DNA from 3 places in the Iodobacter arcticus genome. Region 2 is predicted to be linked to each of the others. Evidence: predicted binding sites of a transcription regulator. Region 2 holds the regulator's gene; each other region holds the start of a gene.
The links. Region 2 encodes NrdR, which represses ribonucleotide reductase genes. Its sites were predicted from a motif close to AAANACNATATATNGTNTTT; they were not measured.
Positions count from the first base shown of each region.

Region 1: the regulator NrdR is predicted to act here: its motif matches at 2,241-2,260, upstream of ACFQNF_RS19805 (ribonucleoside-diphosphate reductase subunit alpha).
Region 3: the regulator NrdR is predicted to act here: its motif matches at 3,238-3,257, upstream of ACFQNF_RS03200 (ribonucleoside triphosphate reductase).

Region 1 covers NZ_JBHTBQ010000044.1:500,273-505,658, reverse strand. The annotation lists gene ACFQNF_RS19805 (ribonucleoside-diphosphate reductase subunit alpha) at 1-2,164, opposite strand, end outside; gene ACFQNF_RS19800 (hypothetical protein) at 2,640-3,320, opposite strand; gene ACFQNF_RS19795 (alkaline phosphatase) at 3,383-4,780, opposite strand; gene ACFQNF_RS19790 (alkaline phosphatase) at 4,807-5,386, opposite strand, start outside.
Region 2 covers NZ_JBHTBQ010000046.1:63,493-68,878, reverse strand. The annotation lists gene ACFQNF_RS20235 (magnesium transporter CorA family protein) at 1-894, shown strand, start outside; gene glyA (serine hydroxymethyltransferase) at 1,001-2,248, shown strand; gene nrdR (transcriptional regulator NrdR) at 2,517-2,969, shown strand; gene ribD (bifunctional diaminohydroxyphosphoribosylaminopyrimidine deaminase/5-amino-6-(5-phosphoribosylamino)uracil reductase RibD) at 3,144-4,271, shown strand; gene ACFQNF_RS20215 (YfgJ family double zinc ribbon protein) at 4,246-4,434, shown strand; gene ACFQNF_RS20210 (riboflavin synthase subunit alpha) at 4,435-5,142, shown strand.
Region 3 covers NZ_JBHTBQ010000006.1:81,043-86,428, reverse strand. The annotation lists gene ACFQNF_RS03215 (SulP family inorganic anion transporter) at 1-245, shown strand, start outside; gene ACFQNF_RS03210 (anaerobic ribonucleoside-triphosphate reductase activating protein) at 148-861, opposite strand; gene nrdD (anaerobic ribonucleoside-triphosphate reductase) at 861-1,040, opposite strand; gene ACFQNF_RS03200 (ribonucleoside triphosphate reductase) at 1,207-3,201, opposite strand; gene ACFQNF_RS03195 (hypothetical protein) at 3,540-3,803, opposite strand; gene cobS (adenosylcobinamide-GDP ribazoletransferase) at 4,020-4,748, opposite strand; gene ACFQNF_RS03185 (histidine phosphatase family protein) at 4,918-5,386, opposite strand, start outside.

The sequences.
Region 1 (5,386 bases), on a different contig from region 2:
AGCTGGTATCCATTTCCAGATAGCCACCGCGCTCTTCTGCCAGCAATTTAATCGAATCTTGTGGCAATACACCGCGATCCCACAGGCTGCCTTTGTAACTAGGATAAGTGCCGCGCTCTTGCGCAAGCTCAGTGGATGCCCAGTAAGCGTGATAAGCCACGGTTTCCATCGATAGATCGGCAAACTCAACCGCCGCATCCGAGCCGTAAGGCAGGCGCAACATATGTAAGCAATCCTGGAAGCCCATAATGCCCATACCCACCGGGCGATGCTTCAGATTGGATTCACGCGCTTTACGCACTGGGTAAAAGTTAATGTCGATCACGTTATCCAACATGCGCATCGCTGTGGTGATGGTGCGCGCCAGTTTATTGGTATCGAGTTCGCCATTCTTAATGTGGTTCACCAAGTTGACCGAGCCCAAATTACATACCGCAATTTCGTTCTCGTTGGTGTTCAGGGTGATTTCTGTACATAGGTTTGAGCTATGCACCACGCCAACGTGTTGCTGCGGGCTGCGGATATTGCAAGGATCTTTAAAGGTAATCCAAGGATGGCCTGTTTCAAACAGCATAGAAAGCATCTTGCGCCATAGACCCAGCGCAGGGATTTTCTTGGCGATTTTCATTTCGCCACGCGCGGCTTTCGCTTCATAGGCCACGTAAGCCTGTTCAAAATCTTTACCAAACTTATCGTGCAAATCAGGCGCTTCGGATGGGCTGAATAATGTCCACTCGCCGCCCTGCATCACACGCTTCATAAAGAGATCTGGAATCCAGTTGGCGGTATTCATATCGTGCGTGCGGCGACGATCATCACCGGTGTTCTTACGCATTTCGAGGAATTCTTCGATATCTGCATGCCAGGTTTCAAGGTAGGCACACACCGCGCCCTTACGCTTGCCGCCTTGGTTTACCGCTACGGCGGTGTCGTTAACTACTTTAAGGAAAGGCACAATCCCTTGTGACTTGCCGTTGGTGCCCTTGATATGGCTACCGAGGGAGCGCACAGGCGTCCAGTCGTTACCCAAACCACCCGCGTATTTAGACAGCAGCGCGTTTTCTTTCAGCGCTTCGTAAATGCCTTCCAGATCATCGGACACGGTGGTGAGGTAGCAGCTGGAAAGCTGGCTACGGCGGCTACCGGCGTTAAATAAGGTAGGCGTGGAGCTCATAAAATCAAAGCTGGATAAGACGTTGTAGAACTCGATCGCACGCTCTTCGCGGTTGATTTCATTCATCGCCAAGCCCATCGCCACGCGCATAAAGAAGCTTTGTGGCAGCTCGATGCGGCTGTCTTCGATATGCAGGAAATAACGGTCGTACAGGGTTTGCAAGCCAAGGTAGCCGAATTGGTAATCACGGCTATGATCCAGCGCCGCGCCCAGTTTGGCTAAATCGTATTGGGAGAGGTTTTCATCCAAAAGCTCGGCATCAATACCGCGCTTGATAAATTGCGGGAAGTAATCGGCATACTTAGATGCCATTTCTTCGTGGCTGACTTCTTTGCCTAATACTTCTGAGCGCAAGTTGTTTAGCAATAAACGCGCAGTTACAAAGCTATAGGCCGGGTCTTTTTCAATCAGCTGACGTGACGACATAATCAGCGCACGGCGAACTTCTTCTGCCGGTACGCCGTCGTAAACGTTTTTCAGTGTTTCAGCCAGCATGGCAGCTTGATCTGTGGTGCCTTCCAAGCCTTTGCAGCAAGAAGCGATCAGCTCTTTTAATTGCGCTAAATCGAGGGGGCGGCTGCTGCCATTCGGATACAACACATTGATCGCGTGGTGATGCTCTGGCTCAAAGCGGGAATGACGCTCTTTGCTACGCTCTTCGCGGTATAAAACATAAGCGCGGGCCACATCGTGCTCACCAGCGCGCATCAGCGCCAGCTCAACCTGATCTTGGATATCTTCAATATGAATCGCGCCGCCTTCTGGCTTACGACGCATCAACGCCGATACAACGGATTCAGTCAGCTGCAAGGCTTTTTGACGCACGGCAGCGCTGGAAGCGGCATCACTGCCTAATACGGCGATAAACGTTTTGGTCACTGCTACGGTGATTTTATTCGGTGCAAATGGCACCACAGATCCATCACGGCGAATGGTTTTGTAATCAGCATAGCTGCTGTGCTGCTGAGCAGTGTTAACGCTATCGGTCATAGGGCTCTCATTGAGTTGCGCGTGCGGCTAAGTGGGCACGTCTCGCTGTGGATAATTCTGTGGATTTCTTGTGGAGAAACACTATATGTAGTGTTTAACAAGAAGAGTTAACACAAATACTAGTGTCTTTCAGCGAGATAGGCAAGTGACGGATAGGGATGAAAAGAGAGAAGGTAAAGACTAAAAAAACGAGCTTAAGCAAAGCGAGTATTTATGCGGTTTGGGCGCTGTTGTGCATAAGTAACAAGACAAAAAAGCCGATTATTTACATCGTCAAAAACGGCTAAAAAAGCCTGAAACAAGCCCTTGCTACGGGGCGGGCCTTCAGCCGTTCTTACGATGGCCAATTGCCTAATAAACAATCATTCTGCATTTTATGGCATTTTATGATGCAGCAGATCAGCTAGTAAGCTGGCAAAAAAATGAGCTTTGTTCGCCGAAGAACAAAGCTCTTTTTAATGAAGCACTGCGCTGCTTAATCCAGCAAATCAATATAATCTTTTCGGCTAAAACCAGCCGACTTCAGCCAAGGCATCTCTTTAGGCATGGCTTGCGGCTCCACCGTTACTCGGCTCCAGTTCGCGCCGTTTTCATTGCCTGTTTCAATGATTTTAGGCAGCTGCAATTTCTCTGACCACAGCACCATGGTATACATGCCGCCCTTGCGGCTCTCTAGCCAGACTTCACCGGCAGGCGCAGGCGTGCTGCGTTTTTTCATATTTTTAAGCTGCTTGCGATCGAGCATATAGGCGGTGCTTTCCCAACTGCCATCAAAGCCAACTTCGCGGTAATCGCTTTTGCTCATTTCTACTATCTGCTGCAGCTTGCTCCGCACCAGCTCAAATTTAAGCTCGCCCTTGGCATCCAGCTGGATGGATTTGGCCGCCAGTGCAAAATTCATATTATGGCTATGACCTTCGTGGCCTTGGGGCGCTTTGCTGGCTTCGGGCGCGGCATTCTTTGGCAAGACACGTTCGCTCCAAACCCGCTGGCTAGTACGCAACCATGCTTCCTGAAACCGGGTCGATTTACTCACACCCTCTGGCGTGACTACCCGCGTTTCATAGGTCACCAAAGCGGCAACATCGGGCGTGCCCACCGCACTGGCTGGCCCGACATATACAGCCATCATCAAGACCGGTAGCAAATACTTCATTCATTTATTCCTTACAAAAAACAAGCCGGCAATTGCCGGCCTGTTTTACCAATCAGTACACATTAAAAACCGGCAGCTTGCTTTACCAAACCAAAGACCTTGGTGTTATCCAGTGTGCCTTTAAATGCTTTAGAGCCTGCACCCGCAGCAAACAGCATGACATCTCCGCCGCCGTGCGTTTCATTACCATTGCCTACTTTCACCGCGCCTTCCTGCTGATAATCATCGTGCAAGACCTGTGATTTATCTGCATTGCCCTCAACCAGCATGGTGCGTGTTACCGGGCGATTTGAGCTATTACCAAACACCAGCGCCGTATAGTTATTACCGTCGGCATCTTTCATTTCCTTGCCATCACGATAATTTTTTACCGTGCCCATAATGTCGCTGCCTTTCTTGCCATAGCCATTAATGGTTAAGGTATGGTCGTGATCGGCTGTCACCACGATCAGGGTGTTTTTAAGCTCTGGATCGGTTTTTCTGACTTCAGTGAGTGCGGCTTTAATCGCATCATCAAAAGCAATCGTGTCGTCCATCACCCGCTTGGCGTTATTGCCGTGCAGAGCGTGATCGATGCGGCCACCTTCTACCATCAGGAAGAATCCTTCAGGCTTTTTAGCCAGCACAGCAATCGCTTTAGTGGTCATTTCGCTGAGGCTAGGCTGATCGATGGATTTTTTTACGCGATCAAGCTCGTACTCCATATGGCTGGAAGCAAACAGACCTAATAATTTGTCTGTTTTGCTGGCATCCACATTTTTTAGCTCGCTGCCCTTTTCGGCAAACACATAGCCTTTGGCTTTTAATTCAGCGATCAAATCGCGGCCATCGGTCCTTGCTCCTTTCGCACTACTTGGCAAAAAGTGCTTACTGCCGCCGCCCATCAAAACATCCAAACCATTGCCCAGCTTGGCATTAAAGCCTTTACCGCCCGGCACAGCCTGCTCGGCAATGCTGTTTTCTGCATCACGATGGCAAATATGCGAGAAAGTCGCCGCAGGTGTAGCGTGCGTCACCCTTGTGGTAGTCACTGCGCCAACAGCCTTTCCTTTGGCTTTGGCCAGCTCCAGCAGGGTGTCCACTGCCTTACCATTATTGTCGCCACACTGATTGCTGCCATCTTTGCCCGGCTCTTTGGCCTGTGTATCTGCGCTCATCGAGATGACTTCGTTATTCATCTTAACGCCGGTCATATAGGCAGCCATCGACGGCGCGGAATCGGTGGTTTGGGCGTCGTTAGAAAACGTTTTGATTCGTGCGGTGCGGGACCTGCCCGCATCCAGCGCTTCCATCGTTAAAGCGCCTTCTTCTTTGTATTTATAAATACGCGCGGCAGTGACTGTAGCTGGGCCCATGCCATCGCCTAAGAAGAAAATAACATTCTTGGCTTCACCCGCTGCCTGGGCAGCCTGAGCAAAAGCGAGCAAGCAAGCGCTTGCAATAAGAGTTTGTTTCATCATGATTTTTCCCTTGATTCTACGGTGGCTTACAGGCCAACAGCGTCGCGAATGAGCTTGAACACATTGGTGTTGTCCATCACCCCGTAAAACTGATCGCTGCCCTTGCCCACTGCCCCCAGAAATACATTGGTGCCGCCGTGGGTTTCACTGCCGGCGGCAGTGCGAATCGCAGCTTCCTGATGGTAGCTATTGGCAAACACTACGCTTTCATCCAGCGCTGTTTTTCTATCACCACGGCTTTCACCATTACCAAAGCCAATGATGGTGTAAGGCATGCCGTCTGCGTCGGTCGATAATTTGCCGCTAACCACATCTTTGACTAGCCCCAATACGCCAGGATTAGCCGCAGAAGATTTGCCTGTGCGCTTGGCATAGCCGTTCAACACGAGGGTGTGATCATGATCTGCGGTCACCACGATCAAGGTGTTTTTTAGCTCTGGATCGGTTTTCTTTATTTCAGCCAATGCCGCTTTGATGGCATCGTCAAAGGCAACGGTATCTTGCAAGGCTTTTTTAGCCGTGGTTTCGTGCAGCGCGTGATCGATGCGGCCTCCTTCTACCATCAGGAACATGCCCTTATCGTTTTTCTTCAGGCCTTGGATTGCT
Region 2 (5,386 bases):
GATCCTTTTGATTTAAGTGATGAAGATTTCTACCGGTTGGGCATGGTGACGCGGCCTTCGCAGGGTGGTGATTTGCCCTATACCGCCAAAGTATTTCAGGATTTCGAAGCAAATTGCTGCTACGACCGCTTTTGGGTGCCGGAGCGTCGCCATGATTCATCCTCCACTCGCATGATGTGTGATGGTCATGCTTTTGTGCTGGTGGGCAAGCATGGACATGGTTTTTTTAGCGATCCGTTTACCGGAGCGTTGGGGCAATTCAGGCATCAGTATTTTTTACTGATGCTGATAGCGCATTTTCATAAAGCGGCATTACTCATGTTTTCTGACCGGCTGGCAGTGGCTTTGTCGCGTTTGCAAGTGGGGAATGCAGGCTCTGCCCGGCGTTTTAAGCGGGATATTCGCATTCTGCAAGAGGTATTTTTGCGTTTTACTCAGCGCTATTGGTTTAGCGAGATTTCTAATCAGGTGGTGGCTGATCAAATGTTTCATATTGCCCGTCGCCATCTGGGCACAGAAGCGTTGTTTGCAGAGGTACGCGAATCCATTCATAGCATGAGCCAGTACTTAGAAAACGATGATTTGCATCGGCAGGCCGATACGGTGGTGCGCCTGACTGTGGTGACGATTCTGGGCTTGGTGGGTACGACAGTGACTGGCTTTCTGGGGATGAATTTATTTGATCTTGCGGCAGAGCCGTCATGGCGCAGAATAGGGTACTTTTTCGCGACGTTTATTCCCATTGCCGCACTGACCTTTTATTCCTTGATGAAATCAAGAATGCTTTCAGAATTTTTAGACTTCATGTCAGATGACCGCATAGGGTTTGCTGATAAAATAAAAATTATTCATCGGCAGTGGTGTAAAAAAAAGCAAGCTAGGAATAATCTATGAGCGAGTATCATGATTAATAGCGAATTCCTCAATTGGAAAAACGCTTGTCCGTGTTAGAATCCTGCGCATTCCCTATTCCCAACCGACTTACGGAAGCGCCAACTCTATGTTCTCCAAGTCCGCCACTATCGCCCAATACGATCCTGATTTAGCCGCTGCCATTGCAGGTGAAGTTGTTCGCCAGCACGAGCATATCGAGCTGATCGCGTCAGAAAACTACACCAGCCCAGCGGTGATGGAAGCTCAAGGCTCGCAACTGACTAATAAATACGCCGAAGGTTATCCGGGTAAGCGTTTTTATGGTGGTTGTGAATTTGTTGATACGGTTGAGCAGTTGGCCATTGATCGCGTAAAAGCACTGTTTGGCGCAGAGTACGCCAATGTGCAGCCGCATTCTGGCTCGCAAGCCAACCAAGCCGTGTATTTCTCGATTCTAAAACCGGGCGATACCGTAATGGGTATGAACCTAGGTCACGGTGGTCACCTTACACACGGCTCACCAGCAAATCTTTCCGGTAAGCTCTTCAATATCGTGGCTTACGGCCTGAACGAAAACGAAGAAATCGATTACGATGATATGGAACGCGTAGCGCTTGAAACCAAGCCTAAGCTTCTGATCGGTGGTGCTTCAGCTTATGCTCTGCGTTTTGACTGGGCACGCATGCGTGAAATTGCCGACAAGGTGGGCGCTTACTTTATGGTCGACATGGCGCATTACGCCGGTTTGATCGCTGCGGGTGTTTATCCAAACCCAGTGCCACACGCTCACTTTGTAACATCGACTACGCATAAAACATTGCGCGGCCCGCGTGGTGGCTTGATTTTGGCTAAAGCTGAATTCGAAAAATCGATCAATTCGAATGTGTTTCCAACGCTGCAAGGCGGCCCTTTGATGCACGTGATCGCGGCTAAAGCCGTGGCATTTAAAGAAGCGGCAACACCAGAATTCAAAACATACCAAGAGCAAGTGCTGAAAAACGCACAAGCCATGGCAGCAACCTTGATCGAGCGTGGCCTGCGCGTGATTTCCGGTCGCTCCGAATCGCATATGTTCCTGGTTGATCTGCGCTCTAAAGGCCTGACTGGCAAAGTGGCGGATGCGGTATTGGGCCAGGCGCATATCACCGTTAACAAAAACGCCATTCCAAATGATCCAGAAAGCCCGTTTGTGACTTCCGGCATCCGTATCGGCTCCCCAGCCATCACGACCCGTGGTTTCAAAGAAGCAGAAGCCGTAATCGTGGCTAATCTGATTGCTGATGTGCTGGATAATCCGCATGACGAAGCAAACATTGCAGCCGTTGCGGTAAAAGTAAAAGAATTGACAGCGCGTTTCCCAGTTTACGGCGCTTAATTCGCTATAAAAAACCCAAGTCTTAAAACACGGAGTGAAAGAGGGCACGGAGTCACACGGAGAAAGTCAAAAAAGTGTTTGGCTTTCTTTGGCAAGATGCTTATCTGCGCCATTTTATGAGCTAGACCTTGTTTGATTTAAAGGTCAGTTTGAAAGCTAGGTATGAGCCTTGTGTAGGTTTTCTCTGTGAAACTCCGTGTTCTCTGTGTCCTCCGTGTTTTGAGATTTGGGTTTTGTTTATTTCTAGAATGTTCTTTGCGGGGTTGTGATGAAGTGCCCCTTCTGTGGTTCCCCTGATACGCTGGTTGCTGACTCGCGTGTATCTGATGAAGGCGATTTGGTTCGCCGTCGCCGTCGTTGTCCAATTTGTGATAAACGCTTTACCACGTTTGAAACGGCCGAAGTGCGCTTGCCGCAGGTGGTGAAACAAAATGGTCAGCGTGCTGAATTTGATCGGGAAAAAATCCGCACCAGCTTTGAGCGTGCTCTGCATAAACGGCCCGTGCCGACGCCCCTGGTGGACGAAGCCATCCTGCGCATTATCCAAAAAGCCTTATCTTTAGGCGACAGAGAAATCATGAGCCGTCAGATTGGCGAAATGGTGATGTCTGAACTCGCCAAGCTCGACAAAGTTGCCTACATCCGCTTCGCCTCCGTATACCGCTCCTTCCAAGACGTCGACGATTTCCGCGATGTGATTCGGGAAGTAAGTAAGGAGTAACGCTGTTTTCCATATCGAAATAAACCCAAATCTTGAACCACGGAGGACACAGAGAACACGGAGTTTCACGGAGAAAACCTTGCTTATGTTTTTCTCCGTGGCCCTCCGTGTTCTCCCTTTTCTCCGTGGTTTGAGATTTGGGTTTGTGGGTTTCATATTGTCACTGGTAAACCAATGAACGCGATCGATCATCAATATATGCAGCTGGCTTTGCGGCAGGCGGCTTTGGGGCAGGATAGTGCTACGCCTAATCCTTGCGTGGGTTGTGTGTTGGTGAAAGACGGGCAGGTGGTGGGTGCGGGCTTTAGCCAGCCTGCAGGTGGCGGTGTGGTGAAGGATGCTCCCGGTGCGCATGCTGAAGTAATGGCCTTGAGTGTTGCGGGCGATCTGGCACGCGGTGCTACGGCTTACGTGACGCTAGAGCCTTGCAGCCATCATGGCCGCACACCACCCTGCGCCGATGCTTTGGTGAAAGCCGGTGTAGTGCGCGTGGTTGCCGCGCTAACCGATCCTAATCCGCTGGTGGCAGGCCAGGGCTTGGCACGTTTGGCGGCTGCGGGTGTTGAAGTGGAATCGGGCGTTTTGCACGCTGCCGCACTTGAGCATCACAAAGGTTTTATTAGCCGCATGCTGCGATCCCGCCCCTGGCTGACGGTGAAAATGGGTGCAAGTCTGGATGGCCGTACCGGACTGGCTAATGGGCAATCACAGTGGATTACCGGCCCAGCGGCAAGGTCTGATGTACAAAAACTACGTGCCCGATCTTGCGCTATGCTGACCGGCATTGGCACGGTGCTGGCGGACGACCCGCAGCTAACCGTGCGTGAATTTGCGGTAGATAGACAGCCGCTACGTGTAGTCGTTGACAGCCAGCTGAGAACGCCTGTCAATGCAAAGTTATTTAATCAGGCGGGCGTATTGATTATTGGCGCTCAGGATGACGAGTCAAAGCGTCAGGCTTTAGAAGCAGCAGGGGCAGAAGTCATCATTTTGGCCGATGCTCAGGGCCGGGTTGATTTAGCTGCCTTACTGAATGAATTAGGCCGCCGAGGCTGCAATCAAGTCACGGTTGAGGCGGGTGGCGTTTTAGTTGGGGCGCTGTTTCAGTCGGGGCTGGTAGATGAAATGCTGCTTTATCAAGCGCCCGTGATGATTGGCGACACGGCAAAAGGCATCGCCACGCTTGATTTATCCGACCTAAACCACAAGCTACGAGCTAAGGTATTAGAGCGCCGCCTATTTGGAGACGATTTACGTCTTACACTGCGCTTTACCAATGCTGGAGAATTCTATGCCAAATGAAAGTTTGCAAACAGCTGTGCCGATTTGTCCAGATTGTAAGCGGCCTCTCGATGTGATCGCGGCCTGTGGCTCGATTAGTTATTTTTGTGATCACTGCAATTTACTCAAGTCTTCGAAGCGTGTGCGCGAAGCAAATCCAGAACTCTTTAAGGAAACTGAATAAATGTTTACGGGGATTGTGCAAGGCGTTGCTCAGATTGAAGCGATTGATGACAGGGAAGGCATCCGTACATTTCGCATCGCTTTTCCAGCTGGCTTTTGTAAAGATATTCAAATTGGTGCCAGCGTGGCGATTGATGGCGTTTGCCTAACCGTTACCGAGATTTTTGCTGAGGACAAAGCCAGTTTTGATGTGATGCTGCAAAGCTTACGCGTAACCTCCCTAGGGCAATTAAAAGTAGCTAGCCATGTCAATGCCGAGCGTGCCGCCAAAGATGGTGCCGAAATCGGTGGTCATCCGCTCTCCGGCCATGTGGATTTTACCGCCACGCTGTTAGATATTCGTAAAGATCAGGAAAACTGCTGCTTTAGAATTGGCGTGCCTAAAGAGGGGATGAAATACATCTTTGCGAAAGGTTATATCGCCTTAGATGGCGCAAGCTTGACGGTATCTGAAACCAATAAAGTAGATTGTTGGTTTGAAGTATGGCTGATCCCCGAAACCCGCCGCATGACTGTTTTTGAAGGCAAAGCCGTTGGCAGCGTCTTCAACATAGAAATCGAGCGCGCCACACAAGTTGTGGTCGACACCGTGCGCGATGCGCTAGAAGAAAAACTCGGTGCCCTGATGCCTGCACTAGAGGCGCTACTCGCCCAGCAGGGCGTGGATGTTTACGCGCTGGCTGAACCTGCGGCTTTAAAGAAACCTTAAGTGAAGATGGGCATGCTTTTATGCGTCACTATAGGTATCAAGTTAAGCTTTTGTCATGGAGCAAATAGATTTTTATAGGGTGTACAACGACGCAGTCGTTGCTACGACAGAGCGGTGCGCAAGAAAAACAACTTGCACACCCTATGAAAAGCAGCTTTTTTGCTATGTGTTTGTCTTAACTTGATGCGCATAGGGCATGCTTTTATGCATCACTAGATGCATCAAGTTAAGCCTTTATGCCTCA
Region 3 (5,386 bases), on a different contig from region 2:
AAAGAGATTTAAAAGAACGCGACATCGCACTGGCGCTGTCAGGGCGCAAAACACAAACCGAATTTATTGCCGCCCGCCACCATAAGCTAAATGAACTACAAGCCAACTTTCTGATTTTCTCCAGCCTAAAACAGGCTTACCGCGCCTTCAGGCAGCAAGTGTTGATACGTACTGAAACGACGCAAACTGCTGCTCAATTGCCGCTAAAGTGGCACGTTGAGGAAAATGAAGCTGCGCAGAATTAATCAGCGCAGGCTCAATACAGCCAGCAGGCCTAAAGGATTGCAATACATAGCGCTGCACCCCTGCGGCGCTTAAGGTTCGAGCAAGGGCAATCAGCTCATCCTCGCTATGCAAGCTGGGATGGATGGTGCTGCGGCATTCCAGCGCCACCTTGCTCGCCAGTAGCAGCTTTAATGAGGCACTGGCAACAGCACCACTGCCTACTACGGTGGTGATCTTTTCGTAGCGCATAAAATCGCTTTTAATATCAAAACCCACCCAGTCCAGATAGGGCAGGCATTCCTGCAAACGCTTGGGATAAGCGCCGCCGCTATGCAGGCCAATTTTGAAGCCCAGCGCTTTTACACTACGCATCATCTCAGGTAACTGAGGCTCGATCAGTGGCTCGCCGCCCGAAAAAACCACCGCGTCTAAGAGACCACGGCGCGTTTTTAACCAGATCAGGATTTCATCCCACTGTGGTGCTGCATCATGCTGCTCTCGCGCTTGTAAATGCGGATTATGACAATAGCCACAGCGCCATGGGCAGCCCGCCAAAAACACCACACAAGCCAGCTCGCCGGGATAATCACAGCTAGAAAACGGCACCAAGCCGCCAATCTTGGGCGCGGGCATCATTATTGAACGGTATTACATTCGTTAAAAAATTGCCTTTCTTTAAACTCGCCTTTCTTACCAATATTAAAACTACTCACCGGCCGGTGATAACCCATCACCCGCGTCCAGACCTCGCAGCGAGTGCGTTCTTCATCTTTAAGCTCAGGGGATAGCTGGGTTTGAACCGATAAATCACTCATGATTTTTTCCTTTTAAATGTAATTGAAGGTCAAAAAAGATCTGTAGACACAGAGAACACAGAGTTAAAAAGCAGAGCACAAAGAAAAAAATTAAGAAGTTTTACAGATTTTCTCTGTGCGCTCTGTGTTCTCACTGTGCTCTGTGCCTACAGACCTTTTTGAATTTTCATCCCAGCGCACAGCTTTTCTTCGCCAGCAACTCGCCATCGCACTTCGGGCAAAACTCATGATGACCGCTCAGGTAGCCGTGTTTCGGGCAGATAGAGAAGGTGGGCGTGATGGTGATATAGGGCAGGCGGTAGTTGGTCAGCGCTTTTTTCACCAGCGCTTTACACGCTGCGGGGCTGGAAATTGCCTCATTCATATACAGATGCAAGACTGTGCCGCCGGTGTATTTACGCTGTAATTCCTGCTGACGGCCCAAGGCTTCGAATGGGTCATCGGTAAAGCCAACCGGCAGCTGGCTGGAGTTGGTATAGAAGGGCTGCTCCACCGTGCCTGCTTGCAAAATATCGGGATAAAACTTTTTATCTTCTTTGGCAAAGCGATAAGTCGTGCCTTCGGCTGGTGTGGCTTCTAGGTTATAAAGATGGCCAGTTTCTTCCTGAATTTCGGTCATTTTGGCGCGAATATGATCAAGCAAACGAATCGCTAAGGCGTAACCTGCATCCGAGCAGATATCGTCTTTATCATCGCTAAAATTGCGAATCATCTCGTTAATGCCATTTACCCCAAGTGTGCTGAAGTGATTACGCAGCGTGCCCAGATAGCGCTTGGTATAAGGGTAAAGACCACCATCAATTAAGCGGCCAATCAATTTGCGTTTAATCTCTAAAGATTGCTTAGCCAAATCCATCAGTTGATCGACACGCGCTAAGAGACCTGCTTCATTGCCTTTGAATTCGTAACCAATCCGCGCACAGTTAATAGTGACCACGCCCAGCGAGCCGGTTTGCTCAGCCGAGCCAAATAAGCCATTACCGCGCTTTAATAGCTCGCGCAGATCAAGCTGCAAGCGGCAGCACATCGAGCGCACCATATGCGGCTCTAGATCTGAATTTAAGAAATTCTGGAAATAGGGCAGACCATACTTAGCGGTCATTTCAAACAAAAGATCGGTATTGGGGTGATCCCAAGCAAAATCTTTGGTGATGTTGTAAGTAGGAATCGGGAAAGTAAATACACGGCCCAGCGCATCGCCTTCCATCATCACTTCGATATAAGCGCGATTAATCATGTTCATTTCGGTTTGCAGATCACCGTAGCTAAATGGCATTTCCTTGCCACCCACATAGGGAATTTGTTCACGCAAGTCTTCTGGGCAAATCCAATCGAAAGTCAGATTAGTAAACGGCGTTTGCGTACCCCAGCGACTAGGCACATTCAGATTGTAAATCAGCTCTTGAATATATTGCTTTACCTGCCTGTATTGCAGATTATCCGCACGAATAAACGCTGCCATATAGGTATCAAATGAGCTAAATGCCTGAGCGCCCGCCCATTCATTTTGCAAAGTACCTAAAAAGTTAACAATCTGGCCAATGGCGGCTGAGAAATGCTTAGGCGGTTTGGCTTCGACCTTGCCCGGCACGCCATTAAAGCCTTCTTGCAATAGGCGGCGTAAAGACCAACCCGCGCAATAGCCAGACAGCATATCTAAATCATGAATATGCATGGCACCTGAGCGATGCGCCTCGCCAATTTCTAACGGATAAACATGGCTTAGCCAGTAATTGGCAATCATTTTGCCGCTGGTATTTAAAATCAGCCCGCCTAAGCTCCAGCCCTGATTAGCATTGGCATTCACCCGCCAATCTGATTGATCCAGATATTCATTAATCGACGATTCAACATCCACCACCGTGCGCACATCCGAGCGCAAACGCGCATGCTGGCTGCGGTAAACAATATAGGCGCGGGCGGTTTTTAAATAATGATATTGCAGCAGCGCTTCTTCAGCCTGATCCTGAATCTGCTCGATGGTGGGGGTGAGATCACCCTGCAAGCGGCTACTGATCAGCGTGCTTAAGCGGATTGCTTCTGCCTCATCAAACTCACCCGTTACGCGGCTAGCATTCAGCAGAGCAAGGCGAATTTTATCGATATCAAAAGGCACGATGCGGCCATCGCGTTTCAGCACATATTGCGGGTATATGGTCATTTTTCCCCACCTGGATCAAGGTAGAATATTTTCACAGACCACAATATATGGTGTTTTATATAAGCATGCTCAACTAGATATAGGGTATTTGACGTTAATCAAATACTTTCAGAATAGATTTGCAGAGCGAGCAGAATACCCGCTCTGGATAGGAATTTACTAAGCTACAAAATTATTCAGCGGGTCTTGATAGAGAGCTAAACCTTGAACCACAGAGGAAAACGAGGCCACAGAGAGCCACAGAGAAAACCATCAAATCTTTCGCATTTCTCCGTGAAACTCCGTGTTCTCTGTGGCCTCCGTGGTTCAAGATTTGGGTTTCTATTGCGTCACATCGGTTAGTAATCAGGCTGGCCGTGCGCGGTCAAAATATAATCGTTTTTCGCCAAATCCATCAGCTCGCCCACATAGGGTTGCAATAGGGCAATACGGGCGGCGTCTAGCATATAAGAGAGCTTCATTTCAGGATCAGGCTGATCTTGCTCATGACGAAATAAGCTAAATAGAAACTCAACGCTGATGGTTTCGGCTATGGCTAAATGCCCGATAAAACCGCCATCCATGCCTTTTTCCCAAACTTCAATATTGCGGATAATTTTCATAAACCGTTCCATAAACACAAACAATCAATAGGGTGGATATTACCCACGAAATAAATGGTTTTCTCCATGTAACTCCGTACTCTCTGAGACCAAAGTGGGTCAATATTTGGGTTTTGTACATAGCCATCCGTGTGGGCACGGTTGCAAGCATTTAATTACCGTAGGGCGGGTGAAACCCGCGTATTTATTCAATATTGCTCGCGGGTTGCACCCGCCCTACAGAGCGAGAGCAAGCATACAAAATAACAACCCTGTTTCGGTTATTTCTATTCCTGCACCCAAGCAATCCCCGGTCATTCCACCCAATTTATGCATCAGCCATTTGGCATAAGCCAAAATCAGTAGCGGAGCCGTCATTAATGCGGGAGCTATAAAATAGGATGCCAGCAAAAGTGTGGCCAAAAGAATATACAACGAGTAGCTGGTTTTTTGCCAAGCAAATTGCTCTGCCATGCCGGGCGCTAAGGCCGGTAGGCGGCTCCAATACAAAACACCAAAGCGCGCCCATGAAGGGATCAGCAAAAGCGCTAGCCATTCTTGCTGCCTAGCCAGCAGCATTAAGAGCACCAGCTTAGCGGCAGATTGGCAAATCAGCGCCAACACGCCAAAGCTGCCCAGATGCGGGTCTTTCAGCACAGCCAAAAATCGTTCTGGGTCACGATGCGCAGCGCCTAAGCCATCCGACATATCGGCAAGACCATCTAAATGCAAGCCACCGGTAATCCATGTCCAAAGCAAAAAACCCGCCAAAGCCGCCAGCCAAGGATCTACTTTGGTAGCAAGAAACACCACCGCGCTTAAAAACGCACCAATCAATAGCCCAACCACAGGAAACCACGACGCGGCAGCGGCGAGTAAAGTCGGCTCAAACTGACGAATCTGCGGCGTTGGCAGCCGAGTTAAAAACTGCACCGCCAGCACAGGCTCGCGCCAATCAAATTTCATTCTTTATTCCTATTTCGTAATGATTCAGGTGCGCTAAAAACAAAGCAGATACCCACAAAAAACACATAAGACACGAAAAAACGGATCATTTCTCTTGGTTTTCTCCGTGAAATTCCGTGTTTTCCGTGGTTCAAGATTTGGGTTTTGTTCGCACACCTATCCCAATAGCTCACACACCCAACAAAACTTCATTATCAATCCCCTGCAAAATAGGCGGATATTCATCATCCCAATAAAGGGTAATCATCCCCGCGTGCGCCAGCCAAAATTGATTGTGCCTTGCGGCAGGTAGACCCAGCCACTCTAGCAATAGCGCTTTAGCCACGCCGCCGTGGGTAATCAATACCCGATGTTTCCCCTGGCCAGCTTGCAACCATAAGCGGAAAGCGACATTCACCCGTGCAGAAAAACCCGCCCAGCTTTCAATGCCAACAGCTGTATTTGTCTCAGGATTGTGTGACCAAAGTGCCCATACAGCCTGCTGCTGTTCGCTCCATTGGGACTTGGCTAAACCATCCAACTCACCAAAGCTCATTTCGCGCAAATTGCGATCGATATGGCAATCCAGCCCCGCTGTTGCCGCCAATTGCTGAGCAAAACCCGCACAGCGGCCTAGATCAGAGCTGGCAATGCTGCTT